DNA from 2 places in the Rhizobacter sp. P5_C2 genome. Region 2 is predicted to be linked to the other one. Evidence: predicted binding sites of a transcription regulator. Region 2 holds the regulator's gene; the other holds the start of a gene.
What was found. Region 2 encodes FliA, which starts transcription of late flagellar genes. Its sites were predicted from a motif close to CTAAAGTTTNNNNNNNNNNNGCCGNTA; they were not measured.
Positions count from the first base shown of each region.

Region 1: a site for FliA is predicted at 14,821-14,847, ahead of motA (flagellar motor stator protein MotA). Genes of this name have one in related genera too.

Region 1 covers NZ_JBFULV010000067.1:2,478-18,255, forward strand. Annotated here, with positions in the region: gene ACXJLU_RS22300 (methyl-accepting chemotaxis protein) at 1-1,355, opposite strand, end outside; gene ACXJLU_RS22305 (methyl-accepting chemotaxis protein) at 1,426-2,976, opposite strand; gene ACXJLU_RS22310 (methyl-accepting chemotaxis protein) at 3,008-4,576, opposite strand; gene ACXJLU_RS22315 (methyl-accepting chemotaxis protein) at 4,638-6,185, opposite strand; gene ACXJLU_RS22320 (chemotaxis protein CheA) at 6,250-8,391, opposite strand; gene ACXJLU_RS22325 (response regulator) at 8,459-8,821, opposite strand; gene ACXJLU_RS22330 (hypothetical protein) at 8,882-9,349, opposite strand; gene ACXJLU_RS22335 (hybrid sensor histidine kinase/response regulator) at 9,552-10,706, shown strand; gene ACXJLU_RS22340 (response regulator) at 10,706-11,347, shown strand; gene ACXJLU_RS22345 (protein phosphatase CheZ) at 11,803-12,450, opposite strand; gene cheY (chemotaxis response regulator CheY) at 12,480-12,872, opposite strand; gene motB (flagellar motor protein MotB) at 12,939-13,889, opposite strand; gene motA (flagellar motor stator protein MotA) at 13,903-14,763, opposite strand; gene flhC (flagellar transcriptional regulator FlhC) at 15,316-15,778, opposite strand, start outside.
Region 2 covers NZ_JBFULV010000103.1:318-14,337, reverse strand. Annotated here, with positions in the region: gene ACXJLU_RS27055 (flagellar basal body P-ring protein FlgI) at 1-1,076, opposite strand, end outside; gene ACXJLU_RS27050 (flagellar basal body L-ring protein FlgH) at 1,116-1,784, opposite strand; gene flgG (flagellar basal-body rod protein FlgG) at 1,793-2,575, opposite strand; gene flgF (flagellar basal-body rod protein FlgF) at 2,604-3,335, opposite strand; gene flgE (flagellar hook protein FlgE) at 3,373-4,635, opposite strand; gene ACXJLU_RS27030 (flagellar hook assembly protein FlgD) at 4,649-5,302, opposite strand; gene flgC (flagellar basal body rod protein FlgC) at 5,328-5,750, opposite strand; gene flgB (flagellar basal body rod protein FlgB) at 5,750-6,163, opposite strand; gene flgA (flagellar basal body P-ring formation chaperone FlgA) at 6,325-7,050, shown strand; gene flgM (flagellar biosynthesis anti-sigma factor FlgM) at 7,166-7,489, shown strand; gene ACXJLU_RS27005 (hypothetical protein) at 7,563-7,955, shown strand; gene ACXJLU_RS27000 (class I SAM-dependent methyltransferase) at 7,963-8,712, opposite strand; gene ACXJLU_RS26995 (hypothetical protein) at 8,709-8,882, opposite strand; gene ACXJLU_RS26990 (hypothetical protein) at 8,953-9,918, shown strand; gene ACXJLU_RS26985 (methyl-accepting chemotaxis protein) at 9,920-11,278, opposite strand; gene ACXJLU_RS26980 (RNA polymerase sigma factor FliA) at 11,298-12,011, opposite strand; gene ACXJLU_RS26975 (MinD/ParA family ATP-binding protein) at 12,032-12,814, opposite strand; partial or broken gene flhF (flagellar biosynthesis GTPase FlhF) at 12,868-14,020, opposite strand, start outside.

The sequences.
Region 1 (15,778 bases), on a different contig from region 2:
ACGCGCTGCACCGAGCCGACGATCTCGCTCATCGTCTTGCCGGCATCGGCCACCAGGCGCGAACCGGCTTCGACGCGGTCGACGCTGGCGCCGATCAGGCCCTTGATCTCCTTGGCGGCCTGCGCGCTGCGCTGCGCCAGGCTGCGCACTTCGCTCGCGACGACCGCGAAGCCGCGGCCCTGCTCGCCGGCACGCGCGGCTTCGACGGCGGCGTTCAGCGCCAGGATGTTGGTCTGGAACGCGATGCCATCGATCACGCCGATGATGTCGCTGATCTTCTTCGAGCTGGCATTGATCTCGTTCATCGTCGTGACGACCTGCGAGACCACCGAACCGCCGCGCGCCGCGACTTCAGCAGCCGACGAGGCCAGCTGGTTCGCCTGGCGGGCCGAATCGGCGCTCTGCTTGACGGTGCCCGTCAACTGCTCCATCGACGAGGCGGCTTGCTGCAGGTTCGACGCCGTCTGCTCGGTGCGGGCGCTCAGGTCCTGGTTGCCGGTCGCGATCTCGCCCGATGCGGTCGAGATGCTGTCGGTGCTCTGGCGCACCTGGCTCACCGTCGTGCGCAGCGAGCGCACCATCGTCGACAGCGAGTCGAGCAGGCTGCCCGGCACCGACTGGCTCAGGTCGACCGCCAGGTTGCCGCGCGCGACCTCGCCCATCACCGCCATCGCCTCGCTCGGCTCGCCGCCGATCTGGCGCAGCACGCTGCGGGCGATCACGACCCCGAGCGCGCCGATGCCGGCCAGGATCAGCAGCGTGACCAGCAGGCCCTGCACCGCGGCGTCGCGCACGTGGGCGTCGACGTCGTCCATGTACAGGCCCGAGCCGACCAGCCAGCCCCAGTTCTTCAGCTGCATCACGTACATCAGCTTGGGCACCGACTCGGTCTGGCCGGGGCGCGGGAAGTCGGTCATCAGGTAGGCGCGGCCGTCCTTGCTGGCGCGCAGCACGTCGATCTCGCCCTGGATGATGTCCAGGCCCTTGCTGTCCTTGACCTTGCCGATCATCGGCTGGCCGTCCCACTCGGGCTTCAGCGGGTGCATCACCGCGGCACCGTCCATCGAGAAGATGTAGAGGTAGTCCTTCGCCTCGGCACCGTAGCGGGCCACGCGGATCGCGTCCCGGGCCGCCTTCTGCGCGTCTTCCTTGCTCATCGTGCCGGCCGTGGCCTTGGCCTCGAAGCCGGCGGCGATGTTGTAGGCCGCCTCGACCGCCGTCACCAACTGGCCCTTGCGCCCTTCGACGATCTGGCTGCGCATGCGCAGGCTCGACGCGACGGTCAGCAGGATCAGCGCGAGGATCGACGCGCCGACCAGCAGGCCGATCTTGCGTTTGAAGGACAGGTTGAGCATGGGGAACCTCGGGTGGAGCAGGACAGGTTCAGGGGCGGGAACAGGGGCAGGAACAGGAAAGGGCAGGCGCTCAGTGCGCGACGAGCCGGAAGCTGCCGACCGCCTGCGCCAGGCGCGCTGCCTGGTCCTTCAGGCTTTCGGCCGCGGCGGCGCTTTCTTCAACCAGCGCCGAGTTCTGCTGCGTCATCTGGTCGAGCTGGGTCACCGCGGTGTTGATCTGGCCGATGCCGTCGCTCTGTTCGGACGAGGCAGCGGTGATCTCGCCGATGATGTCGCTGACGCGCTGCACCGAGCCGACGATCTCGCTCATCGTCTTGCCGGCATCGGCCACCAGGCGCGAGCCGGCTTCGACGCGGTCGACGCTGGCGCCGATCAGCGCCTTGATTTCCTTGGCCGCATCGGCGCTGCGCTGCGCGAGGCTGCGCACTTCGCTGGCGACGACCGCAAAGCCGCGACCCTGCTCGCCGGCACGCGCGGCTTCGACGGCGGCGTTCAACGCGAGGATGTTGGTCTGGAACGCGATGCCGTCGATCACGCCGATGATGTCGCTGATCTTCTTCGACGACGCATTGATCTCGTCCATCGTCGTGACGACCTGCGAGACCACCGAGCCGCCGCGCGCGGCGACCTCAGCGGCCGACGACGCGAGCTGATTGGCCTGGCGCGCCGAATCGGCGCTCTGCTTGACGGTACCCGTCAGCTGCTCCATCGACGACGCGGTCTGCTGCAGGCTGGACGCGGCCTGCTCGGTGCGCGCACTCAGGTCCTGGTTGCCGCTGGCGATCTCGGTGCTGGCAGTGCGGATGCTGTCGCTGGCGGTGTGCACCTGCTGCACGACGCGGCCGAGCGCGGCCGTCATCGTCTGCAGCGCGCGCATCAGGTCGCCCATCTCGTCGCCGCGGGTCACGGCGGCGCGCGGGCTCAGGTCGCCACCGGCGATCGAGTCGGCCAGCGCGATCGCCTCGCCGAGCGGGCGGCGGATCGAGCCGACCAGCGCGAAAGTGCCGAACAGCGCGCCGAGGATGATCAGCCCGACCACGCCGGCCGCCACCGTCACCGTCTTGCGGCGCTCGGCCGACAGCCGTTCGCGCGTGGCCTGGGCCGACTGCTCCTGCAGCGTGACGAAGCCGCGCAGCGATTGCATGTAGGTGTCGACGGCCTGCGCGAAGCCGCCCATCGCCAGCGCGCGGGCGCCGTCGGGGTCGCCGCCTTCCTTCTTCTTCGTGATCTCGGCCGAGGTGTCGAGCACGACCTTGCGGTCGACGGCGATCTTCGCCATCTGCTGCGTCTCGGCGTCGGTCTGCGGCAGCTCCTTCAGCTGCTTCTGCAGCTCGGTGATCTGCGCGATGGCCTTCTCGTTGATCTCCTTGAACGCGACGCGCACCGAAGGATCGCTGCTGATCGCGCCGGCCTGGGCGCGCGACACCGCGGCCTCGGTCAGGCCGGCCCAGCGGGCGGCCGTGCGGATCTTGGTTTCCGACAGCGCCAGCGCCTCGTCGGAGACAGCCTGCACCTGCGCCGAGCGCCACGCGGCGAAGGCGATCAGCGCCAGCAGCGCGACGATGAAGGTGCCGACGGCGAACCAGATGCGGGTGCCGATGCGGAGGTCTTGAATTCGCATGATGTTGCGTCCGGTAGAGAGGGTGAGCGGCTCAGTGCCGTGCTTCGAGGCGGAACGCGCCGACGGCCTGCGACAGGCGCTGCGCCTGGTCCTTCAGGCTCTCGGCCGCGGCGGCGCTCTCTTCGACGAGCGCCGAGTTCTGCTGCGTCATCTGGTCGAGCTGGGTGACGGCGGCGTTGACGCTGCCGATGCCATCGCTCTGCTCGGACGATGCGGCGGTGATCTCGCCGATGATGTGGCTGACGCGCTGCACCGAGCCGACGATCTCCTGCATCGTCTTGCCGGCGTCCGCCACCAGGCGCGAACCGGCTTCGACGCGGTCGACGCTGGCGCCGATCAGGCCCTTGATTTCCTTGGCGGCCTGCGCGCTGCGTTGCGCGAGGCTGCGCACTTCGCTCGCGACGACCGCGAACCCGCGGCCCTGCTCGCCGGCACGCGCGGCTTCCACCGCGGCGTTCAGCGCGAGGATGTTGGTCTGGAACGCGATGCCATCGATCACGCCGATGATGTCGCTGATCTTCTTCGAGCTGGCGTTGATCTCGTTCATCGTCGAGACGACCTGGGCAACGACCGTGCCGCCGCGGGCGGCGACCTCGGCGGCCGACGAAGCCATCTGGTTGGCCTGGCGGGCCGAGTCGACGCTCTGCTTGACGGTGCCGGTGAGCTGCTCCATCGACGAGGCCGCCTGCTGCAGGTTCGACGCGGTCTGCTCGGTGCGCACGCTCAAATCCTGGTTGCCGGTCGCGATCTCGGCGCTCGCGGTGGTGATGCTGTCGGTGCTGCTGCGCACCTCGCCGACCAGCCGGCGCAGCGAGGCCTGCATGTCGGCCAGCGCGCGGGCCAGTTCGCCGGCCTCTCCGCCTTCTCGGCCTGCCTGGATCGACAGCGTCTGCGACAGGTCGCCCGCGGCGATCGCTCGGGCATGGCGCACGGCCTCGCCGATCGGCGCGGCGATCGAGCGCGTCAGCCACCAGCCGAAGCCGCCGGCGACGCCGACGCACACCAGCACCAGCACGCCGACGACGGTCGCCGCGAGGCTGGTACCCGTCTCGGCATGTTCCTCGGCGGCCGCGGCACGGGCCGTGGCCAAGGCCGCGAGTTCATCGACGGCAACCTGGTAGGCCTTGCGGGTCTTGTCGAAATCGCCGGCCAGCAGCGCTTCGAGCGCGACGAAGTCGCCGTTGTTCTTCAGCGCATCGAGCTGCGGATCGAACGCGAGTGCGGCCTTGCGCGCCTGCACCGCCTTGTCGAGCAGCGCCTTCATCTCGGGGTCGGACACCAGCGCCTCGATCTTCTTGATCGTCTCGCCGTTGACCACCGCGGTGAGTTTCGACTGCTTGGTCAGCTCGTCGGAGAACTCGCCGGTGCCCAGGCGCGCGTTGGTCGTCACGCGCAGCGTGTTCAGCGCCGCCTGCGCATTCCAGTCGCGCGCCAGCTGCGTCATCTGCCACTCGGTGGCCGACAGGCGCTTGAGCGTCGACGTGGTCTGCTTCAGCTTGATCGCGCTGTAGCCGGTGGCCAGCACCATCAGCAGCACCAGCAGGCTGAAGACCAGCCCGAGCCGGGTGCCGATGCGGGCGTTGCGAAAACTGAACTGCATGCAGCGCTCCTGGGATGAGGGGGGACTACGGCGCTGGCGCGCGTTCTTCAGGTGCGTCGCGTCAAGCCGTCAGGCGGAACACCGACACCACGCCCGACAGCCGCAGCGCCTGCTCCTTCAGCGACTCGGCGGCGGCGGCCGATTCCTCGACCAGCGCGGCGTTCTGCTGCGTCATCTGGTCGAGCTGGGTCACCGCGGTGTTGACCTGGCCGATGCCGTCGCTCTGCTCCGACGCCGCCGAGGTGATCTCGCCGATGATGTCGCTGACGCGTTGCACCGAGCCGACGATCTCGGTCATCGACCGGCCGGCGTCCGCCACCAGGCGTGAGCCGGAATCCACCTTGTCGACCGACGCGTCGATCAGGCTCTTGATCTCCTTGGCGGCCTGCGCGCTGCGCTGGGCCAGGCTGCGCACTTCGCTGGCGACGACCGCGAAGCCGCGGCCCTGTTCGCCGGCGCGTGCTGCTTCCACCGCCGCGTTCAGCGCCAGGATGTTGGTCTGGAACGCGATGCCGTCGATCACGCCGATGATGTCGGCGATCTTCTTCGAGCTGGCGTGGATGTCGTTCATCGTCGAGACGACCTGCGACACCACCTCGCCGCCCTTGCCGGCAGCGCCTTGCGCCGACGAGGCCAGCTGGTTGGCGGTGCGTGCCGAATCGGCGGTCTGCTTGACGGTGCCGGTCAGGTGGCCCATCGACGATGCGGTCTGCTGCAGGTTCGACGCGGTCTGTTCGGTGCGCTGGCTCAGGTCCTGGTTGCCGGTGGCGACTTCGCCGCTCGCGACCTGGATGCTGTCGGCCGATTGCCGCACCTGCGTGACCATGTCGTGCAGGCTGGCGTTCATCTTGCCGAGCGAGCGCATCAGGCCGGCGATCTCGTCGCTGCCCTCGGCCGTGACCCGGCGCGATAGGTCGCCGCCGGCCACCGCGTCGGCGAGTGCCGCCGCCTGGGCCACCGGCACGGTGATCGAGCGCGTCAGCAGCCAGGCGAACACGGCGCCCAGCACCAGCGCCAGGCTGCCGGTCACGCCGATCAGCAGGCGGCCGCGCAGCGCGTCGGCATCGATCTGCTTCGCCATGTCGTCGATCGACTTCTTCTGGTAGTCGACATAGGCCTGCATCACCGCCACGTAGACCGGCGCGACGACCTGGAAACCGGTGTCGTAGATGCGGGTGGCTTCTTCGGTGTTGCCGGCGCGCTTGGCCGCCATCATCCCGTCGCGTGCCACCAGGTAGGTCTTGCGCGTTTCGCCGATGCGGTCGAGCAGCACCTGCTCGGCGGGCGTGGTCGGGAAGGCCTTCAGCGCCTGGACGATCTCGTTGCCGCGCACCGTCGAGGCCTTGGCCTCGTCGGAGAACAGCGCTTCGAGCGTGGCATCCGGGCTCTTGGCGATCGCCTTGCCGCGGGTCACGCCGATCGACACGTTGCGTGCCCATTCGGCGGCCAGGCGTTCCTTGGCGAGCGGCTCGGCCATCATCTGCTGGGTGGCCTGGGCGATGCTGCTCAGGCGCCAGACGCCGACGATCATGATCAGGCACAGGAGCGCCAGGGTGACGGCAAAGCCGCCGCCCAGGCGGACTCCGACGCGGACGTCATTCAACTTCATGGCCGTGCTCCGGTTGTTCTGGAAAATGGCCCGCTTGCGCGGGCCGCTGTCTCTGTGGAGGAACTCAGTGGCGCGAGCGGCGCACCAGGCTGCCCACGTCCAGGATCAACGCGACCCGGCCGTCACCCATGATGGTGGCGCCCGACACGTCGTTGACCTTGCGGTAGTTGGCCTCGAGGTTCTTCACGACGACCTGCTGCTGTCCGAGCAGCTCGTCGACCAGCAGCGCGACGCGGCCGCCTTCGGCCTCGACCACCACCATGATCCCGCTGACGTGCTCGAAGTCGAAGCGCGGCACGTTGAAGACGCGCTCCATCTCCAGCACCGGCATGTACTCGTCGCGCACCTCGACCACGCGGCCCGAGCCGCCGATCGTCTTCACCATGTCGGGCTGCACCTGGAACGATTCGATCACCGACGACAGCGGGAGGATGTAGACCTCTTCGCCGACGCCCACCGACATGCCGTCCATGATGGCCAGCGTCAGCGGCAGGCGCACCGAGACGCGCATGCCGTAGCCTTCGGCCGAATCGATCTCGACGGTGCCGCCGAGCGCGGTGATGTTCTTCTTGACCACGTCCATGCCGACGCCGCGGCCGGACACGTCCGTCACCACGTCGGCGGTCGAGAAGCCGGGCGCGAAGATCAGGCCCCACACCTCTTGGTCCGTCATCGAGTCGGGTGCCGGGATGCCGCGCTCGCGGGCCTTCTTCAGCAGCTTCTCGCGCGACAGGCCGCGGCCGTCGTCGCGCACTTCGATGACGATCGAGCCACCTTGGTGGGACGCGCTCAGCGTGATGGTGCCGGTCTCGGGCTTGCCCTTGGCGACGCGCTCGGCCGGGGTCTCGATGCCGTGGTCGCAGCTGTTGCGCACCAGGTGGGTCAGTGGGTCGGTGATCTTCTCGACCAGGCCCTTGTCCAGTTCGGTGGCTTCGCCGAGCGTCACGAAGTCGACCTTCTTGCCGAGCTTGGCGGCCAGGTCGCGCAGCATGCGCGGGAAGCGGCTGAACACCATCGACATCGGGATCATGCGGATCGACATCACCGATTCCTGCAGATCGCGGGTGTTGCGGTCCAGGTCGGCGAGGCCGGCGGCGAGTTGCTGGTACAGCGCCGGGTCCAGGCCCTGGCTGTTCTGGGCCAGCATGGCCTGGGTGATCACGAGTTCGCCGACCAGGTTGATCAGCTGGTCGACCTTCTCGACCGACACGCGCAGCGTCGAGGCCTCGACCGCGGCGGCCGGGGCCTTCTCGGCCTTGGCCACCGGCTTCGCGGCGGGCTTGGCGGATTCGACCGAGGTGCCGGCGTCAGCGGCCGGCGCGGCATCGGCGGCCGGCGCCGCGGCGCTGTTCGGAGCGCCCGGGGCGTCGTCGAAGAAGCCGTAGCCGAGCTCGGCCTCGCTCGGCGCGACGGCGGCCGGGGCCCCCGGTGCGCCGTCGTGGAAGCCGTAGCCCGGGCCGAGCGGCAGCAGCGAGACCTGCTCGCGCGCCACGTGGAAGGTGAACAGGTCCAGCAGGTCGCTGTCGCTGCTGGTGGTGCAGATCTTGAAACGGCGCATGCCGTCGGCCGACATGCCGTTGTCCAGCGGCTCGATGGTGCCGAGGTCGGTGATTTCCTTGAACAGCTCGACCAGGTTGTCGGCGTCCGTCAGGTTCTTCAGCGGACCGACGCGCAGCTCGAGCACGCGGGCATGGCCGGCCGCCGACGGCGCGGGCATCGCCGACGACGCGGCCTTGGGCTTGTCGGCCGGGGCGGCAGGGGCGGTCACGGCGGCCGGGGGCGCCTCGCCGGCCACCATCGCGCGGATGTTGAACAGCAGTTCGGTCGTGTCGAGCTCGGCGCCGCCGTTGCCCTGGTGGCGTGCCAGCTGGGCGCGCAGTGCGTCGCCCGATTGCAGCAGCACGTCGACCATCGGCGCGGTCGGGACCAGTTCGTGGCGGCGCAGCTTGTCCAGCAGCGTCTCCATCTGGTGCGTCAGCTCGGCGACGTCGGAGAAGCCGAAGGTCGCGGCGCCGCCCTTGATCGAGTGGGCGCAACGGAAGATCGCGTTGAGCTCCTCGTCGTCGGCCGACTCGATGTCGAGGTCGAGCAGCAGCTTCTCCATGCGGTCGAGGTTCTCGCCCGCCTCTTCGAAGAAGACTTGATAGAACTGGCTCAGGTCAATGCCGGCGCTCAGCTGAGAGCCTTCGGAGGTCATCTCGCCCATGGCGTGCTCCTGGATGGATGTCGTTATGTTGTCGGTGGCGAAGAAGGCGGGCGTGGGCGCGGGGCGCTCAGCGCACGACCTTCTTGATGACTTCGATCAGCTTGGCCGGATCGAACGGCTTGACCAGCCAGCCGGTGGCGCCGGCGCTGCGGCCTGCCTGCTTCATCTGGTCGCTCGACTCGGTGGTCAGGATCAGGATCGGCGTGCTCTTGAACTTCGGGTTGTCGCGCAGCTTCTTCGTCAGGCTGATGCCGTCCATGCGGGGCATGTTCTGGTCGGTCAGCACGAGGTCGAAGTCGCGACCACTCGTCTTCTCGTAGGCGTCCTGGCCGTCCACGGCCTCGACGACGTTGTAGCCGGCGCTCTTCAGTGTGAAGGACACCATCTGGCGCATGGAGGCGGAATCGTCGACGGCGAGGATGGAATGCATGGGTTTCTCCGGATTTCTCGAAAACTGTTTCGGTAGGTGGACTGAAGTCTTGAGGGCGGCCTAGAACAACTCGATGGAACCGACGTCCATTTCGGCCTGGGTCACCGGGTTGGGTCGCAACGGGGCTTCCTCGACCACGGTCTCACCGTCTTCGTCATCCGCGAAGGCCTCGCGGGCCAGCCGGTCGACGCAATTGCGCAACCGGCGGTTGGTGTGGTGGATCAGCTGCGACGCCATGTCCTGGAACTGCAGCGCGGTGACCGCACCGCCCAGGTCCTGCATGACACCGCTGAACACCTGGTCGCTTTCGTCGCCCGAGTGGGGACGCTCGCGCAGCGTGCGGATCTGCTCCGAGGCGCCGTAGAAGCGTTGCATCAGCGTGTCGCACGCGTCGGCCAGCAGGGTCTGAAGGCGTTCCAAATCGTTGGTGGCCGACATCAGGTGGTCCTGCAGGTCGGCGGCGGCCAGCAGTGCCATGCCCGCGGGGGCGGGTGGCATGCCGGCATCGTTGGCGTCGTTCATCTGCATCCGAATCTCCGCTCGAAGGTGAGGGATGGGGGGCGCTGCGCAGGGGAGCTCCAGCGCAGAGCGTGATATCTGTCAGGCATTTTCGGCAGGGGGCGGGAAAGCATTAGCTCAATCACCGGTGAAAAGTGCCGCCAATTCGAATGGCTCCCGCGAACGTGCGAAGTTGGCACCTGCGAACCCGTTGCTTGGCATACTGCGGGCCATGTCACCGCCTCTTGCCGAGCAGCGCCTGCGCCTCCTGCACCTGGAGGATTCCGAGCTCGACCATCACCTGACGCTGGCCCACCTGCGCCGCGGCGGGCTCGATGTCGACGCGATACGGGTCGATTCCGAGGTCGAGTTCCTGCAGGCGCTGGAGCCTTCGCAGGAGTGGGACATCATCGTGTCCGACTACAACCTGCCGGGCTTTTCGGGCCTGGTGGCGCTCGACCTGCTGAAGGCGAGCGGGCGCAGCATCCCGTTCATCCTGGTGTCGGGCGAGATCGGCGAAGACACCGCGGTCGAGGCGATGCGCAACGGCGCCAGCGACTACCTGCTGAAGAACAACCTGGCGCGGCTGGTGCCGGCGCTGCTGCATTCGGTCGAGGCGCACGAGCTGCTGCTGGCGCGCCAGCGCGCCGACCGCGAGCTGGGCGAGCAGAAGCAGCGCGTGCACGAGCTGGCGCAGCATCTGCAAACCAGCGTCGAATCGGAGCGGGCGGCGATCGCGCGCGAGATCCACGACGACGTCGGCGGCTCGTTGACGGCGCTCAAGTTCGACCTGGCCTGGATTGCGCGGCATTCCGATTCGCCGGAGGTGCTGGCGCGGGTCAATTCGGCGCTCGAGACGGTGAGCCACGCGATCGAGGCGAGCCAGCGGGTGATGCACAACCTGCGGCCGGCGATCCTGGAGCAGGGCCTGGTGGCGGCGCTGCAATGGATGGCCAGCCGTTTCGAGAAGCGCACCGGCGTGGCCTGCGAGTTCCGCAGCCGCTACGACCACCTGACGCTGCCCGCCGGCGTGCCGCTGGTGGCGTACCGCACGGCGCAGGAGGCGCTGACCAACGTGACCAAGCATGCGCACGCGACCCATGTGCAGATCGACCTGACGCTGGCGGGCGGTGTGCTGTCGCTGGAGATCAGCGACAACGGCCGCGGCCTGAACCAGGAGGACCTGGCGAAGGTGCGCTCGTTCGGCATCCGCGGGCTGCACGAGCGGGCCGGCACGGTGGGTGGCTGGGTGGACCTGAGCAGCGGGCCGGCCGGGACGACGCTGATCCTGTCGGTGCCGCTGGAGATGATGACGGAGGACCTGGACTTCGAGCTCGCCGAGGAACCGTCGGCGCCATATGACCCGACGGTGTGGGGGAACATCTGATGATCAAAGTGATTCTGTGCGACGACCATGCGCTGATCCGGCGCGGCATCCGCGACACCTTGTCGGACGCCCCGGACATCGAGGTGATCGGCGAGGCGGGCGACTACACCGAGCTGCGTTCGTTGTTGCGCACGACGGGGGGTTGCGACGTGCTGGTGCTCGACATCAACCTGCCGGGCCGCAGCGGCCTGGACGTGCTGCACGTGCTGAAGGACGAAGGCTCGACGATGCGGGTGCTGGTGGTGTCGATGTACCCCGAGGACCAGTATGCGATCCGGGCGCTGAGGGCCGGGGCGTTCGGCTACGTGAACAAGGGCGGCGACCCGGCGACGATCGTGGCGGCGGTGCGCACGGTGGGGCAGGGGCGCAAGTACGTGACGCCCGAGATCGCGCAGATGCTGGTCGAGAGCCTGACGACGCCGTCCACGGAGGCGGCGCACGAGAAGTTGTCGGACCGCGAATTGCAGACGCTGGTGATGATTGCGTCGGGCAAGCGCTTGTCCGACATTGCCGTGGAGCTGATGCTCAGTCCGAAGACGGTGAGCGTCTATCGGGCGCGGGTGCTGGAGAAGCTGGGGCTTTCCAACAACTCGGAGATGACGGTCTATGCGATCCGCAACGGGCTCGTTGGGAGCGAATGAGGCTTCTGTTCACTGCGTGAGGCTGCAGCCGGGTCTCGCCCCGGCGGGCGAGTCACTTTCATTTGCCTTGCCAAATGAAAGTAACCAAAGCAAAGGCGCTTGAATACAACACCATGCGGTTCGTTCTGCACGCCTCGGACAACACGGCCACGCCGCTGCACCTCGTGCCTTGATTGGGATTGTTGCCCTGCTGTCTCCAGGCGCCTCGCTTCGCATCGTCGCCAATGCGGGCGCTGCGTCAGCTTGCGATGCGCAGCGAGCTGGGTGGAGAAGAAAGCTCAGCAATCCCAATCAGGGTGGATTGGCAGCGGCCTGGCCGTGTTGTCCGAGGCGTGCAGAACGAACCGTATGGTGTTCGGGTTGAGGCGCCTTTGCTTTGGTTACTTTCATTTGGCAAGGCAAATGAAAGTGACTCGCCCGCCGGGGCGAGACCCGGCAATGCCACGCAGTGAAGATCAGAACCCGAGGCTCGCCAGAAGGTCGTCCACTTCGCCCTGATTGGCGACCACGTCGGTCCGCCCTTCAGGGTTGACCACCGGTCCATTGAGGATCGACGACTCCACCTTCTGCACCTGCTCCGGCGGCGCAGCCTGCACCAGCAGCTTGACCAGGCTGTCTTCCAGGTCCGTCGCCAGCGCGACCACCTTGGCCACCACCTGGCCCGTCAGGTCATGGAAATCCTGCGCCATCATGATGTCGGTCAGGTGCTTGTCGATGCGCGCGGTCGCGGCTTCGACGTCACTGACGAAATTCATCACCGAGCCCGAGGCCACGGCCTTCACCGGGTCCGCCACGATGGCCGCCGCGATGCGGCGCGTGTCGCCGGCGATCGTCGCGTGCTCCAGCTTGGCCTGGTCGACCGAGTTCAGCACCTTGTTCGCCGCATCGCCGGTCTTCTCGGCGATGTAGTTCAGGCGGCTGCGTGCATCCGGCAGGTTGTCGGCCGCGGTCCGCAGCTTGGGCATCACGCCCAGTTGCATCAGCGTGTCGTGCAGCTGGCGCGTGATCACGCCGAGTTGCTGGAAGACCTCGGGCGATGCTGCGGGGGTCGGGTGGGTCGGGTGGGCCGGGGGGGCCAGGGTGGCCATCGTGTCCATCTTCATGATGCGTCCTTCGGTTGGGGCGTGCAGGCTCAGGCCGCAGTGGCCAGCTTCTGCATGATCTTCTGGACTTTTTCTTCCAGCGTGGCCTTCGTGAAGGGCTTGACGATGTAGCCGGCCGCGCCGTCCTGCGCCGCCCGCACGATGTCTTCCTTGCGCGCCTCGGCCGTCACCATCAGCACCGGCAGGTGCTTCAGGCTCGCGTCGGCCTTCACCGCCGACAGCAGCTCGAAGCCGTTCATGTTCGGCATGTTGATGTCGCTGACGACGAAGTCGAACTTCGTGTTCTTCAGCATGTTCAGCGCCACCGCGCCATCCTCGGCCTCTTCGGCGTTGTTGTAGCCGATTTCCTTCAGCAGACCGCGCACGATGCGGCGCATGGTCGAGAAGTCGTCGACGATCAGGAATTTCAAATCGGTGCTCATGAGAGTCCTCGCTGCGCTTGGGGCGGTGGGTACGGGATGGAGCCTGGAAACGGCTGCTTGCGGCTGTTATCGGGCACTGGCGGTGGAAGTTGAGGGCGGCGTTGCGGCCCCCTCGGCGGCCGGGGCTTCAGGCTCCGGCGCCAACGGCGTGTTCTGGAAGAAGCGGTCCTCCGCCTCGCGGTTCATCACGATGATGCTGATGCGCCGGTTCGACGGGCTCAACGGGTCGCTGCGGTCGAACAGCGCGCTCGATGCGAGCCCCTGCACCCGCAGCATCCGGTCCTCGGGCAAGCCGCCCGTCAGCAGCTCGCGGCGCGATGCATTGGCGCGGTCCGACGACAACTCCCAGTTGCTGTAGCCGCGCTCGCCGCCACCGAACGGCGCGGCATCGGTGTGGCCTTCGAGCGTCAGCCGGTTCGGTACCTCGGCCAGCACGCTGCCGATCTCGTGCAGCAGTTCGCGCATGTAGGGTTTGACGAGGGCGCTGCCGCTGTCGAACATCGGCCGGTTCTGGTCATCGACGATCTGGATGCGCAGGCCGTCCGGCGTCATGTCGAGCCGGATCTGCGACTTCAGCGCGGCCAGCTTCGGGTTGCCGGCCAGCACGTCTTCCACATGCTGCTTCAGCGCCTGCAGGCGTTGGGCCTCGGCCTGGCGCTGCTCGGCCTTGACGGCGGCCAGGTTGATGGTGCTGCGCGATGCGGTGTCGCCGCGCTTGACCTGGCCGCCGCTGCGGGTGAGGTCGGTGCCGCCGCCCTTGATCACGTGCGACGAATCGCCCGAGCCGCTGCCGCCGCTCAGCAACGCCACCTTCAGCGGCGCCTGGAAATAGTCGGCGATGCCCTTCTTGTCGCCCTCGGTGGTCGAGCCGAGCAGCCACATCAGCAGGAAGAACGCCATCATCGCCGTCACGAAGTCGGCATAGGCGATCTTCCACGCACCGCCATGGGCGCCGTGGCCGCCCTTCTTGATGCGCTTGATGATGATCGGCTGCAGCTTCTTCGAATCGCCGGCCATTACAGAGCGTCCTTCACTTCTTGCCCTTCACGTGGCCTTCGAGCTCGGCGAAGGTCGGGCGGTCGGCGGAATACAGCACCTTGCGGCCGAACTCCACCGCCACCTGCGGCGCATAGCCCTGCATGCTCGCGAGCAGCGTGGTCTTGATGCACTGCAGCTCCTTGCCGTTCTCGTCGTTCTTCTGTTCCATCAGCCCGGCCAGCGGCTCCGCGACCGCATAGGCCAGCAGGATGCCGAGGAAGGTGCCGACCAGCGCCGAGCCGATCATGCCGCCGAGGATCGCGGGCGGCTGGCCCACCGAGCCCATCGTGTTGACCACGCCCAGCACCGCGGCGACGATGCCGAAGGCCGGCAGCGCGCCGGCCAGCCGGGCGATCGCCGCGGCGGGCGCATGCGCCTCGTGGTGGTGGGTGTCGATCTCGCTGTCCATCAGGCTCTCGATCTCGTGGGCGTTCAGGTTGCCCGAGACCATCATGCGCAGGTAGTCGGTGATGAACTCGACCACGTGGTGGTCGTTGCCCACGGTCGCGTATTTCTTGAAGAGGGCCGATTCGTGCGGGCGCTCGACGTCGTTCTCGATCGACATCAGGCCTTCCTTGCGCGCCTTCTGCAGGATGTCGTAGAGCAGCGCGAGCAGCTCCATGTAGCGGGCCTTCGAGTACTTCGAGCCCTTCAGCAGCGCCGGCAGGGCGGCCAGTGTGGCCTTCAGCACCTTCGGCTGGTTGTTCACGACGAAGGCGCCGAGCGAGCCGCCCAGGATCGCCATCAGCTCGGTCGGCAGCGCGTGGATGATCACGCCCATGTTCCCGCCGTGCAGGACATAGGCGCCGAAGATGCACCCGAGGGCAACCGCGTAACCGATGAGGACGAACATGTTCCAGGCTGTTCCGTGTTTTTGGGGGGTGCACCTGTCGGCGCGGTCTCGGACCGTTATCGGCCCTCATCCCAGTCACTTGAGTGTGGGCGTGGCGGGGGTTCGGCAATCGCTCGAACAGCGCTGGGAAATTGCTTCTCTCGCTGCGCGAGGGGCTTCTGCACTGCGTGGCATTGCCGGGTCTCGCCCCGGCGGGCGAGTCACTTTCATTGGGGCTCAAATGAAAGTAACCAAAGCAAAGAGCCTGAATGCAACACCATGCGGTTCGTTCTGGCCCGCTGCGGATAACACGGCCACCCCGCTGCACATCGCCCCTTGATTGGGATTGTTGCCCTCCACGCGACTCGCTTCGCATCGTCGTAGCCCGGATGCCAATCCGGGGTCGTCGATCACTTGACAAAGAAAAACGGGCCCCGAAGGACCCGTTGAAAGCACTTTTCAGCGCCAGGAGGAGATCAAGAAAACAAAAGTCGCTAACTCACACTACCCAGGGAACAGAAATCGTTGAGAGGTTATCGACCAACTTGCGGTCGACTTGAGCGCACAAGCCGTTCAATGCATCTGGATGCCGCCAGTGGCCTTGCCCTTGCCGGCACGCGCCGGCGGGTTGCACAGGCCGCACACGTAATGCTTCGAAATCTCGTGCGGGTGGCTGACGAAATGGCCGCCGCACTTCGAGCACTTGGTCATCGTCAACATGCCGTTGTCGACGAACTTGACCAGGCGCCACGCACGGGTCACCGAGAGCAGCGCTTCCAGGCCCTGCGCCTGGGTCTGCTCGGAGTACAGCTGGTAAGCCTTGATGACGACGTCGATCTCGTCCATCACGGCCACCTTGTTCAGGTATTCGTGGATGTTCAGGAACAGAGAGGCATGAATGTTCGGTTGCCAGGTCATGAACCAGTCGGTGGAGAAGGGCAGTTGGCCCTTGCTCGGCGACTTGCCGGAGACTTCCTTGTACAAGCGCAGCAGGCGCTCGTAGGACAGGTCGGTTTCAGACTCCAGCACCTGCAGG
Region 2 (14,020 bases):
GGCGTCGCGCCGAGCGCGCTCAGCGCCTTCACCACGTCGGCCAGCTTCGCGCTCGCCGGCAGCTGGATCAGTGCGCCGGCCTCCTGCTTGATCGTGATGTCGGCCTTCTCCTTCGCAACGGTGCTGCCGCCGCTGGAGAACGGCGTTGGCTGGCTGATCACCGGCGTCGTGCTGATCGTCACCGACAGGTTGCCGTGCGCGACCGCGCAGGCGCTGAGCGTGACGGTCTGGTTCATCACCACCGAGCCGGTGCGCGCATTGATCACCACCTTGGCGGCCGGCGCGGCCAATTCCACCGGCAGGTTCTCGATGTCGGCCAGGAAGCCCACGCGCGCATCGGGCGAGGCCGGCATGCGCACGCGCACGACGCGGCCGTCGATCGCGTGCGCGGTGTCGGCGCCCATCTTCGCGTTGATCGTGCGCGCCACTTCGCGTGCGGTGCTGAAGTCGCTGGCGTTCAGGTCGAGCTGCAGGAATTCGCCCTGGTTCAGCGGCGTGGCCACCGCGCGTTCGACCGTCGCGCCCTCGGGCACGCGGCCGGCACTCAGGTGGTTGATCTGCACCTTGGAGCCGGCCGCCGAGGCGCCGGCGCCGCCGACGATCAGGTTGCCCTGCGCGAGCGCGTAGATCTGGCCGTCGGCGCCTTTCAGCGGCGTCGCGATCAGCGTGCCGCCGCGCAGCGACTTGGCATTGCCCATCGACGAGACGTTGATGTCGATCGTCTGGCCGGGCTGCGCGAACGGCGGCAACTGCGCCGTCACCATCACCGCGGCGACGTTCTTGACCTGCATCGTGGTGCCTGGCGGCACGGTGACGCCCATCTGCTGCAGCAGCGCGTTCAGGCTCTGCTGCGTGAAGGGGGTGGAGGTGGTCTGGTCGCCGGTGCCGTCGAGGCCGACGACGAGGCCGTAGCCGACCAGCTGGTTGGCGCGCACGCCTTGCACGGCGGCGACTTCCTTGATGCGGGCCGCCTGCGAGGGCATCGGCCACCACAGTGCCGCGCTGGACGCGACGACCGTCAGGCTGATCAGCAGCCGCAGGAGCTTTTCGGTGACGGTGGTGTGGTTGGTTTGCATATCGGCTTCATCGCAGGATGAAACCGATTCTGAGCAAACTTAAATGGGCAGAACGTTCAAAAAGAACCGCCCGAGCCAGCCTATTCCGTTCGCATCGGCCTGCGCGCCACGGCCGCGGTGCTCGATGCGCACGTTGGCGATCTGCGCCGACGCGACGCTGTTGCCCGGCTGGATCGCCCGCGGGTCGACCTGGCCCGAGAAACGCAGCACGTCGACGTTCTGGTTCACGCCGATCTGCTTCTCGCCGGCCACCACCAGGTGCCCGTTCGACAGGACTTCCGTCACGGTCGCGGTGATGATGCCGGAGAAGTCGTTGGTGTTCTCGGTGCTGCCCTTGCCGGCGAAGGTGTTCGACGAGTTGCCGGCGGCATTCGAGCGCAGCAGCGCATTCGGGTTCACCAGCGGCAGCGCGCTGACGCCGGCGGCGACGGCGCCGCTCTTGTCGATCGTGCTGGTGCTCTTCTGGCTGGCCGAGACTTTTTCCACGATCTGCACCGTCAGCGTGTCGCCGACGAGCCGGGCGCGGTAGTCCTCGAACAACGGCCGGTACTGGCCCGACTGGAAGATCGAGCCGTTGTTGACCGACGGTGCCGCGATCGCCTCCGGACGCGCGCGCGTCGGCTCGGCCACGTCGACCTTGGGCAGCGGATAGAGCGTGCTGCAGCCGGCGAGCAGGGCCGGCGCGGCCAGGAGGGCAAGTCTCTTCATGACGGTCTTTACAGTTGGCTCAGTTTCTGGAGCATCTGGTCGGAGGTGGTGATGGCCTTCGAGTTCAGCTCGTAGGCGCGCTGGGTCTGGATCATCGAGACCAGCTCCTCGACCGGGTTGACGTTGGACGTCTCGACGAAGCCCTGCTGCACCAAGCCCAGGCCGTTCAGCCCCGGCGTGCCGGCGCTCGGCGTGCCGGACGCCGCCGTCTCGGTGAACAGGTTCTGCCCCTTGGGCTCGAGGCCGGCCGGGTTGATGAAGTTGGTCAGCTGCATCTGGCCGACGGTCTGCGGCGCCGACTGGCCCGGCAGCGTCACCGTGACGGTGCCGTCGTTGCCGATGCTCACGCTCTGCGCGTTGGCCGGGATCGTGATGCCGGGCTGCACGGTGTAGCCGTTGTTCGTCACCAGCTTGCCGGTCGCGTCGACCTGGAACGAGCCGTCGCGGGTGTACGCGTTGGTGCCGTCGGGCATCTGGATCTCGAAGAAGCCGCTGCCGCGCACCGCCACGTCCAGCGTGTTGCCGCTCTGCTGCAGGTTGCCCTGGCTGAAGCTGCGCGAGGTCGCGACCGCGCGCGTGCCCAGCCCGACCTGGTAGCCGGTGGGCAGCGTGGTCTGCTCGCTGCTGTTGGAGCCGGCCTGGCGCAGGTTCTGGTACATCAGGTCCTCGAACACCACGTGCGACTTCTTGTAGCCGTTGGTGGCCGAGTTGGCGAGGTTGTGCGAGATGGCGTCCAGCTGGGCCTGCTGGGCCTCCATGCCGGACTTGGCCGTCCACAGTGAATTCAACATGGTGGGGTTCCTTCAGGTTCGGTGGAGGTCAATTCATCGACAGCAGCTGCGCGGCGGCTTTCTCGTCGCCCTCCGCGGTCTGCAGCATCTTCATTTGCGATTCGAACTGGCGCGCCGCGGCGATCATCGACACCATGGTCTCGATCGGGCTGACGTTCGAGCCTTCGAGCGCGCCGTCCTGCACGCGGGCATTCGGGTCGGCCTGCAGGTCGCCGCCGGCAGAGCGGAACAGGCCGTCGGTGCCGCGTTCGAGCGGCGTGTCTTCGGTGGCGGTCACCAGCTTCAGCTTGCCGACCGCGGTGATCTTGCCGTCGATGCCCTTGGCGCTGACGGTGCCGTCGGCGCCGATCGAGATCTCGGTGTTGGCCGGCACCTGGATCGGGCCGCCGTCGCCGAGCGCCGGCAGGCCGCTGCGCGTGGTCAGCGTGCCGTCGGCGCTGATGTCGAGCGAGCCGCCGCGGGTGTAGCCCTCGGTGCCGTCGAGTGCCTGCACCGACAGCCAGCTGTTGCCCTTCACCGCCACGTCGAGGTTGCGGCCGGTGGCCGTGACCGGGCCCGGCGTCGCGTCGTAGCCGGGCGTGGTCTCGAGCGCATAGACGCGGGTGCTGGCGCCACTGCCCAGCACCGGCACCGCGCGGAACGCCGCCAGCTCGGACTTGAAGCCCGGCGTGGACGCGTTCGCGAGGTTGTGCGACAGCGTGTCCTGGCGCTGCATCATGGCCTTCGCGCCCGACATCGACAGGTAGATCATGCGGTCCATGGCAGCTCCTCAGCTCGCTGGGTGGTTCGCGTGTCGATCAGCGCAGGTTGACCAGCGTCTGCAACACCTGGTCCTGCGTCTTGATGGTCTGCGCGTTGGCCTGGTAGGTGCGTTGCGCGGTCATCATGTTGACGAGCTCGGCGGTCAGGTCGACGTTCGATTCCTCGAGCGCGCCCGACTGCAGCACGCCCATGTTGCCTTCCGACGGAACGCCCAGGATCGGGTCGCCCGACTCGTAGCTGCGCATCCAGTTGTTGCCGCCCATCGGCTTCAGGCCTTGCGCGTTGCGGAAGTTCGCGAGCTCCATCTGGCCGGCCGGCTTGGACTGGCCGTTCGAGTAGGTCGCCATCACGATGCCGTTGTCCTCGATCGACAGGCCCGACAGCTGGCCCGGCGCGTAGCCGTCCTGCTTCAGGTCGGTCACGCCGAAGCCGGCGCCGTACTGCGTCGCGCTGCCCAGGTTGAGCTGCACGCCGGGGATCGCCAGCGTCTCGGCACCGGCGGCGTTCGTGGTCGCCGGGATGTCGAGCGTCACCGCGCCCACCGGGGCGGTCGGGTTGCCGCCGTTGGTCGGGAACTGCAGCGTCGTGACCGGGGCCGGGTCGCCGGCGCCGTCGACCGCCAGCGAGGTGCCGTTGGCCGTCACGTAGACGTTCCACTGGTCGGTGCCGGCCTTCTGGAAGTAGTAGGTCAGCGCGACGTCCTGGCCCTTCGCGTCGTAGACGGTCAGCGAGGTCGCGTTGTTGTAGGTCTTCGCGTCCGTCAGGTTGATCTGCGGCGTGGTCGCCGGCAGCGTGGTGGCGGCACGCGAATCGAGGTTCATCTCGAGCGTGATTTCCTTCGTCGCGGCCGGGTCGATGCCGGCGGTGGGCAGTTGCAGCGGCACGGCCTGGCCGGGCTGGATGGTGCCGGTGCCGTCGGCCTTGTAGCCCATCAGCTTGAGCCCGCCGTTGCTGACGATGAAGCCGTCCTTGTTGACCTGGAACTGGCCGTTGCGCGAGTACACCGTGGTGCCGTTGTCGTTCAGCTGGAAGAAACCCGAGCCGTTGATCGCGACGTCGAGCGAGCTCTCGGTGGTGGTGATGCTGCCCTGCGTGAACTGCTGCGTCACCGCCGCCAGGTTCACGCCGATGCCGATGTTGTTGGCACCCGAGCCGTTCATCGCGGCGGCGTACATGTCGCCGAACTCGGCGCGCGAGGCCTTGGCGCCGAAGGTGTTGGCGTTGGCGACGTTGTTGCCGATGACTTCGAGGTTCTTGCTCGAAGCGTTCAGACCGGAGAGACCTTGCTGGAAGCCCATGGTGGTGTCCTTCTTAGTTGAATGCCTTGACCTGGTCGTAGGTGACGCCGCCGGCCTTCTCGAGGTCCAGCACCAGGGTGTTGTTGGCCGTGCTGATCGCGTTGACCTTGTCACGCATCAGTGCGGTGCTCTTGAGGGTGTTGGCCCCGCTCATCGCGGTCACCTTGAAGGTGATGCCGCTGGTGTTGTCGTAGGCGCCGGCGTCCCACTCGAAGGTGTTCATCCCGCTGCTCTGCGCGCCGAGGTTCAGCGTCTGCAGCGTCTGGCCGGCGGCGTTCTGCACCTCGACCTTCACGTTGTCGGCGGCCGCATCGATCTGGAAGCCGCCCGTGCCGACCTTGTCGGCGATGTCCATCTTGTTGCCCGGCACGATCACCTCGCGGCCGACCAGCGAGGCGCCCTGCACCGCCTGCATCTGCAGGAACTGGGTCGACAGGCCGCCGACCGTGCCGTTCAGCTTCTCGATGCCGCTGACGGTGTTGATCTGCGCGATCTGGCTGGTGACCTGCGCGTTGTCCATCGGGTTCAGCGGGTCCTGGTTCTGCATCTGCGCGACCAGCAGCTTCAGGAAGCGCTCCGAGCTTTCGGCCGCGGTGGTGGCGCTGGTGTCGGTGGACGACTTCGTGTTCAGCGCGGCGTAGTTGTTGGTGACGGTGTCGACGGCCATGGGGTGCTTTCGTGGTCAGGCAGGCTCACTGGCCCATCTGCAGTGTTTTCATCAGCAAGGTCTTGGCGGTGTTCATTACCTCGACGTTGTTCTGGTACGAGCGCGAGGCCGAGATCATGTTGACCATCTCCTCGACCGCGTTGACGTTGCTGTACGTGACGTAGCCCTCGGCATCGGCCTGCGGGTGCTTCGGGTCGTGCACCTTGCGGCCGGGGGTCTGGTCCTCGGTGATCGTGCTCACCTTCACGCCGGCCGCCGCGGGGCCGCCGGGTTGGCCGAGCTGGCCCATCATTTCGGTCTGGAACGTGACCTGCCGCGCCTTGTAGGCCTGGCCATCGGGGCCGGCCACGGTGTCGACGTTGGCGAGGTTCGACGCCACCACGTTCAGGCGCTGCGACTGCGCGCTGACCGCGCTGCCGGAGACATTGAAGATCTGGAACATGCTCATCATTGCCCCTTGATCGCTTCGAGCATCGTGCGCACGTTGGCGTTGATGAAGCGCAGCGTCGCTTCGTAGTGCACCGAGTTGTCGGCGAAGTTGGCGCGCTCGCGGTCCATGTCGACCGTGTTGCGGTCGAGGTTGGTCTGGCTGGGGGTCGCGTACAGCAGGTTCGATTCGGCGCGCGCGCCGGTCAGGCCGCTGTCGATGCCGATGTGGCCGGCCTGCGTGGTGGTCGGCACGGCCGCGCTCTGCTGGCTGCCGGTGGCTTCGCGCAGCGCCTGGGCGAAGTTCATGTCGCGGGCGACGTAGCCCGGCGTGTCGGCGTTCGCGATGTTGCTGGCGATCAGACGCTGGCGCTCCGAGCGCAGCGCAAGCGCCGAGCCTTGGAAGTCGAGCGAGTTGGTCAGGGTGTTCAGCATGGCGGCGTTTCCTTTCGGTCCGTGGCCTCGGTGGGTGCCGAGGCCATGGGCGATGTGAAAGGATTGTGGGCAGCGCCTTCTGAAACATAAGCGGGAATAGCGGCCGGTTTGTCCGCCATTTCGGACGCTTGCCCACGGCAGCACGCTCCTACAGTCGAGACGTGAACAAAGCCCCTGCCCTTGTTGCCTTCATCGCTTTCGTCGCCTGCGTGGCGATGGGCGGCGCCGCCTTTGCGGCCGGGGCGGCAGCGCCCGCTGCGTCATCACCGTTGGAACAGCAGGCGCTCAGCTTCGTGCAGGCCCAGCTCGGCAACAACCCGGCGCTGCCGGGCCGTGTCGAGGTCGTCGCCGGACCGATGGATGCGCGCTTGCGCCTCGCGCCCTGCCAGCAGGTCCAGGCTTATCTGACGCCGAACACCCGGCTTTGGGGCAAGACCCGGGTCGGGCTGCGCTGCACCCAGGGTGCGACGCCGTGGAACATCTACCTGCCGGTGACCGTCAAGGTCTGGGGCAAGGCGCTGGTCATGAACCAGGCGATGCCGGGCGGCCAGGTGCTGGCGGCCGGCGATGTCCGGGAGACCGAGGTCGACCTCGCCGAAGAGGCCAGCCCGGCGCTGACGGACGCCTCGGCGCTGGTCGGGCGCGTGCTGGCCCGCTCGGTGTCGGTCGGCCAGGGCGTGCGCCAGGCCACGCTGAAGGCCCGGCAATGGTTCGCCCCGGGCGACACCGTGCGCATCCGGGCCGTCGGCGACGGCTACGCAGTGGCGGGCTCGGGCGAAGCAGTGACCGCTGGCATCGAGGGCCAGCCGGCGCGCGTGCGCACCGAAAGCGGCCGTCTCGTGACGGGTGTCGCGGTCGCGGAACACCAGTTGGAACTCGCATTGTGAAAAACCGTCCCAGGGTCAACAATTCGGGCGATAGCCCTCAAGTCGCCAACGGGCGGGCCGATACACCGTGCATGTTGAAAGGCCGGGCCCAGTGTCCCGACCCAAGGAGTCCTTCATGAGCATCAAGATCGGCAATCACGCAGAAGCTGCGGCCCCCACCCAGGCGGTCGGCAGCACCACGCAAAAGCAAGGGACGACCGCCAAGCCCACCGAACAGGCCACCCCGGCTGTCGGCGCCGCGGCCCCCGAAGCCAGCACCACCGTTTCGCTGTCGAGCGCGGCGTCGTCGCTGACCGGCGCGGGTTCGGCCTCGGCCGATTTCGACGCCGACAAGGTCAAGCGCATTTCCGACGCGATCGACAACGGCAGCTTCAAGGTCAATCCGGAAGCCATCGCCGACAAGCTGATCGCCAACGCCCGGGAAGTGCTGGGCCACTGATCGTTCAGCGGTTCGGCTTTCTGTCTCGGTCTCTGTCTCGATTTCTTCAACGGCCCCTGGCCACCCGTTCGTCATGCAGCAGCCGGTGATTCCCGCGTACGAAACCTCGCCCGAACTCGAGGCCACCCTCGGCGCGGTCGAGACGCAACTCGCCTCATTGGGCGAGGCGCTTCGCACGCGCGACAGCGCGGCGATCGACCTGCATGCGACCGAACTGCACCGCTCGCTGGCGCGCGCGGTCGATCATTTCACCCGCGCGGCCCGCAGCGGCCCGGTGCCCACCCCGTTGCGCGAGCGCCTGGCGCTGGCCGGCGGCCTGGTGGCGGCACAGCGCGAATCGCTGGCGCGTGCCACTGCGGCGCTCGATCGCGCGATCGACGTGCTGATGCCGCGCGAGCGGCCGGCGGCGGTGTATTCCGCGAACGGCCCTGCCGACCGCGGCAGCCGCGGGTTCGTCCAGGCCTGATTCATGTTCAGCGCGCCTTGAACGGCGCCTGATACAGCCACACCGGCCGCCCATCCGGGCAGATGTGCCGTGCCACCGGGCGCAGTTCCTGCGCCTCGAACTCCAGACTCGCCATCCACGCCCCCGGGCGCATCTCCGTCTGCGCCTTCGCGACGGCGCGCGGCATGCTCTCCGGCCGCTGGAACAGGTAGACCAGCTCGTAGCCGGACCAATCGGCCTTCCAGATGTCGCCGCGCACCACGCGCGCCGGGATGCGCCGCAGCCGGCAGCGCAGGCCGCACAGCAGCCTGACGGGCCAGCTCCATTCGATGCCGTCGAGCAGCGCCCGCGGATACGCCGCGTGCAACTCCCGCATCCCGTCGCCCAGCCCGCAGCCGGCATCGAGCACGCGTGCGCCATCGGGCAGCGGCAGGAGCGCCGACAGCCCACGCAGCGCACCGCGCGGCGTCGGGAAGACCGGCGCATCGCGCCAGGCGTGAACGGGGTAGAGGGCAAGCAGCGCGCCCATCGGCAGCAGCCACGCCCAGGCGGGCAATGCCCCGGCGAGGCCTGACGCCAGCAACGACAGCGGGAAACCGAGTGCGACGAAGATCCGGCGCCAGCGCGTGGCCGCCACGATCGGCAGCAGTGCGAGCAAACCGCCGAGCGCGGTGGCCAGCAGCAGCGCGACGCCGAGCGGCACGGCCGCGCGCTGCAGCCCGAGGAAGAGCGCCCAGGCCAAGGCCCAGGCGAGCAGAGCGGGCAGCGGCCAGATCATGCGGCGAACTCTCCTTCGTGAAGGCAGGACGATACCAAGCCGTCGAAACCGAGGCGCTCATCGAGTCCCCGCCCTCTGAACAAACGAACCTTGCGTGGATCGATTTCGCTCGGGATGTCACTCACCTGATCTCCAGCGGATTCAGCTTGTTCAATCAGACGTTTGGTCACTGCCGAGATCCAGGCAAAGGGAGATTGAAATGCAGATTCCCTCGTTCAATCTTCAGCCAGGAACCAGGCCATGTTTCGTTGTTTCAAGTCGCCCCGCTCACGCACAGTCGCCAAAGATGATGAAAAACAAGCGCAGGCGCCAATTCATTCGCGCAAAAATGAAAAATTGAAACGCGAGGCAGCGCTCACGGTCAGGACAGCCTTCGAAACCAGCACATCCAGCGAGACCGATGGCACCCAGAGTCAACGATCCGCAACGGTGAAAGCTGCTTCGGCCATTGCCGCCCCCATCAGCCAGGTCATCAACGGTGCCACTGTAAAAATCCTGGACAAACTCATCGCTGAGCAGCCAGAGGAACAGGATCCCGTCAATTTCATCAAATCGGTTCAGCAGCTGTCAGAAGATGAATTCACTGCATTGCTCGAATACTCGGGGAAAAAGTTGTCACCCGACGTTTCCGGTTCTTCCCCGATAGATCGCAGGAAGGGGGATTTTCTGCGCCAGATCTTGCCGAAAGGCAAGCAGATTTATCGCCTGCCAATCACCGCCACCTATCTTCACTATCTCCTCTTGAGGGATTCATCTCTTGAGCTGAGCGCCGAGAGAATCGGCCCCCTCAGCAGGGGAGATCTCACTGCAGTATCCAATTTCATGCGTGATCTGGAGAAGCGCATGCACCCGATCAAGCTGAATCTGGGAGGGCAGAAAAATTTGGGCGATCGCGAGGCGAAATCAATTTGCGAATCGCTGAGCCATGCCCGCCACAGAGACGTCGAACTCAATCTCAGCAACACCGGGTTGAGCCGGCAGGATCGCGTGGCGTTTGAGAGTCTTCTTGCGCTCGACATCACAAGAATAATGCTGGAAGGCAACGGCTTGACAGATCAGGATTGGCTCTGGAAGGCCATTTACAGCAAAACCAGCCTTCATCCCAAGCACATATACCTGGGAAGCATGAGTTTAGACGGCGACACCAAGGAAAATATCGACCGACTCAACGGCGAGAAATGCCGGGTTCACGTCGACAAGCAATAGATCAGAAGTTGAACGCCACCCGCACCCCACCCCAATGCCGCCCCTGCACCGTGATCGGTGCGGCGGCTTCCTTCAGCAGCACGAATTGCCCGCCGCCCATGTCGCGGCGGTAGGTCTGCAGCAGGAACGGGCGCTGGTTGCGCGCGGAAGCGAGCCCGGTGCGGTCGTTGAAGATGCGGCGGTAGCGGCTGTTGACCGTGTCCCAGGCCAGGTCGCCGCGCTGCGGGTGGCAGTACTTCTTGTTGTGCGTCGCCACGTAGCCGTTGCGGTCGACCGCGATGCAGAACACCACCTTCGGGCTCAGCGTCAGCACGCGCTCCTGCACCTGCGGGAACAGCCTGTCCGCCAGCTCGATGAACTTGGTCGCGTGCTGCGCCGGGTTGGTGCCCGGCAGCGGCCTGTAGGCTTCGTCGAACAGGTCGGCCGGCGAGATCGTGCGGGTGCGCAGCGAATCCTCGAGCAGCTTGCCGATCTGCGCGGCCGCTTCCATCGCGGCCTGGATGAACGGCGTGTCTTCGGTCTCGATGCCGCATTCGGCCACCAGCTCGATCAGGTGCTCCGACACCTTCAAAAAGGCCTCGCTGCGGCGCATCGCGTTGTCGAGCGCCGCGGTGGTCTGCTGGATCTCCGACTGCATCACGCCCATCTGCAGGTTGACGCCGCCGCAGATCTCGCGGCTTTGCGTCGCCGCGGCAGTGATGCTCGCGACCCCGGCCTCCACATCGGCCAGCGCCTTGTGGAAACCGCCTTGACTGATTTCGCCCGGCTTGGCCTGGATCTCGCGCGACAAGGCCCCGATGCGCGTGTCGAGCACGCCCACGGTGCTCATGATCGCCTTCGACGACCCCTCGACCTTCGAGGCCAGGTCCTTCACCGCATCGGCCACCACGCCGAAACCGCGCCCGGCCTCGCCGGCGCGCTTGGCCTCGACCGAGGCGTTGAACGCCACCAGCCGCGTCTGCAGCGCGATCTGCGTGATCTCGCTGGCGGCCGCGGCCACCTCGCGCAGCGTGTCGACGATGCCGGCCACCTCGGTGCCGACCGCTTCGACCGCCTCACGCGCACGCCCGACCGCATCGAGGCTGCCGGCCGTGACATCGCCGATCGCCTGCTGCGCCCGCGTGACCTCGCTCAGCTGGCTGACCAGCGCGACGACGGCCTGCGCCTGGCGGGCCGACACCTTGCTGGCGTCGTCGAGCAGCCCGCGCACCTCGGCCGCATCACGGCCGACGCTGGACGCCTGCTTGCCGATCGACTGCACCGCGGCCCGCAGGTCGGGCTCGCCGGCTGCTGCAGTCACGACGGGCTCGATCGGCTCGTTGGGCGACTGCTCGCGTCCCTTCCTGAACATTGCAAACATGGTGTCTCGGTCTCGGTGATCACCACTCGCGCAGCTTGACGCGCAAGCGGGCGATGGACTGGCTGTGTAGCTGGCAGACGCGCGATTCGGTCACCTTCAGCACGGCCGCGATTTCCTTCAGGTTCATGTCGTGCTCGTAGTACATGCTCATCACGTACTGCTCGCGCTCCGGCAACGTCTTGATGCCGTCGACCAGGGCCTGGCGCATGCGCTGGTCCTGCAGCTGCGCAAGCGGGTTGATCCCTTCGTCGGCCACGTGCCGGTCGAGGAAATCATTGTCGCCATCGTCGCCCGACATGTCCTCCAGGTAAACCAGCTGGGTGCCGCGCACCTTGCCAAGGAGTTCCTGGTATTCGGGCAGCGTGATGCCCATCTCGCGGGCGATCTCGCTTTCGGCAGGCGCGCGGCCGAGCTTCTGCTCGAGCTTGTGCACCGCCGATTCGATGGTGCGCTGCTGCTTGCGCGTGCCGCGCGACAGGTAGTCGTTGCCGCGCAGCTCGTCGAGCATCGCGCCGCGGATGCGCTGCGTCGCGAAGGTCTCGAACTGCACGCCCTGCGCCGCGTCGAAGCGGCTCAGCGCGTCGGTCAGCCCGATCATGCCGACCTGGATCAGGTCGTCGATCTCGACGTTGGCAGGCAGCTTCGCGATCATCTGGTGAGCGAGGCGCCGCACCAGCGAGCTGTACTGCTTGAGCATCGAGTTAACGTCGAGTTGGCCTTTGGCGGTATACATGGGGTCAGCTCCGGGGGAATTCAGTTCAGGGCCTGCTGCGCGAAATCGCGACGCACCGGAAAGCCGGTGGCATAGGCAACTTCAGCGGCGGCAGGCTGCAGCACGTCACGGGCCCAGCGGCGCAGGGCCGGGGTGGGCGGGTCGTTGACGTCGGACGCGGGATCGACGTGCATCCAGTCGCGCAGCACGGCGCCCAGGAAGCCATCGGCACAGGAAGCGATCTGCTGCGCGATGCGTTCGGCGCGCGGCGAATGGGGGGCGGCGCCGAGCAGCAGGTCGTGCACCATCAGGCCGGCGCGCTGCGTCAGCAGCTTCATCGCGGCGTAGGCATGGGTCACGCTGGCCGGGCGGTCGTCGGCCAGCAGCAGCGGGCGGGCCTCGCTGCGCATGAACAGCCGGCACAGGTCGGTCTCGGTGGCATGCACCAGCACCACGTCGGCATGCGGCGCGGCATCGGCTGCGGCCTGCAGGAAGTTGGCGGTGCTGCCGTGCGCATCCACATAGCGGATCGGCAGGCCGCGCGCGGCGAGGTACGACACCTGGTGCGACAGCGGCTCGACGCAACCGGTCAGGCCGACGGCCGTCAGCTCGGCCGGGGCCGGCGCGCGGTCCGAGGCGTCGATCACCAGCACGTGCGCGCCGAGCTCGCCGAAGGCGGTGCACAGGCGCTCCAGCATCACGCCGCCGAACGCCATGTTCGGGTTGGCCACCACCGGCACGAAACGCACGCGCGTCTGGCCGAACAGCTGGCGCAGGCCGTGGGCCTGGTCTTGCGGGAACGAGGAGTCGAAGGCGTCGTGCATGGGGCGCTGAGGACGAGGCTAGGGGGGCTGTTCGTGTTTGATCGAACGATCGATCAGGCGTGCAGCGAGCCGCGCGTGCGCAGCGCCGGCTGGCGCGCCGTGAAGATCAGGTTCACGTCGTCGGCATCCATGCGGTAGGCGGTGCCGGTGTTGGCCCGCAGTGCGCGATGCACCAGCGCGTGGGCCGACAGGCGGTGCCAGTCTTCGGGGACGCGCTGGCCGTTGGCGACGCCGACGACCTTCAGCTTGTGGCGGATCAGCGCGTCGAGCGCCGGGGCCAGCTTGACGGCTTCGTCGAGCTTCGAGAGCACGATGCCTTTGCAGGCGGCGGCGCGGTACGACACCATCACGTCCTCGATGGTCTCGCCCTGTGCCGCGGCGTTGACGACCAGCAGCTTCTGGATCGAGCGGTGGGCCAGCATGTCGAGCAGCTCGCGGGTGCGGCTGTCGCGCTGCGCCATGCCGGCGGTGTCGATCAGCACCATCTTCTTGGCCGCCAGCAGTTCCAGCAGGTCTTCGAGCGAGGCGCGGTCGTGCGCGGTGTGCACCGGCACGCCGAGGATGCGGCCATAGGCGCGCAGTTGTTCGTGGGCGCCGACGCGGTAGGCGTCGAGCGTGATCAGGCCGAGGTTGGCGGCACCGTGCTTGGTGGCGAAGGCGGCAGCGATCTTGGCGGCGCTGGTCGTCTTGCCGACGCCGGTGGAGCCGATCAGCGCGTAGACGCCGCCCTGGTCTTCGAGCGCGGCGTCGTTCTCGCCGGTGATCAGGTTGCGCTCGAGGATGTTGGCGGCCCACGCGGTCTCGTCGCTCACGTCGTTCGGCAGGCTCTCGGCCAGCTTGCGGATCAGCGCCGGCGAGAAGCCGGTGTCGAGCAGCTTCTGGATCAGCATCGCCTGGGCGGGCTGGCGCTGCAGCTTCTCCATGAAGGCCAGCGCGCCGAAGCGCTCTTCGATCAGGCCCTTCATCGAGCGCAGCTCGTTCATCATGTCCTGCTGGTCGCGGCGGGCGGAGGCGTTGCCGTTGGCGCGGGCATCGGCGAGCGAGACAACCGGCGCGGCGGGCACCGGAGCGGGGGTGTGTTGCTGGGCACGCGCATCGGCCAGGGCCTGTGCATGCGCTTGAGCCTGGGCATGCGCCTGGGCGGCCGCGGCGGCGGCCTGTTGTTGCTGCACGCGGATTTCCTCGCGCAGCACCGGCGGTTCGCGC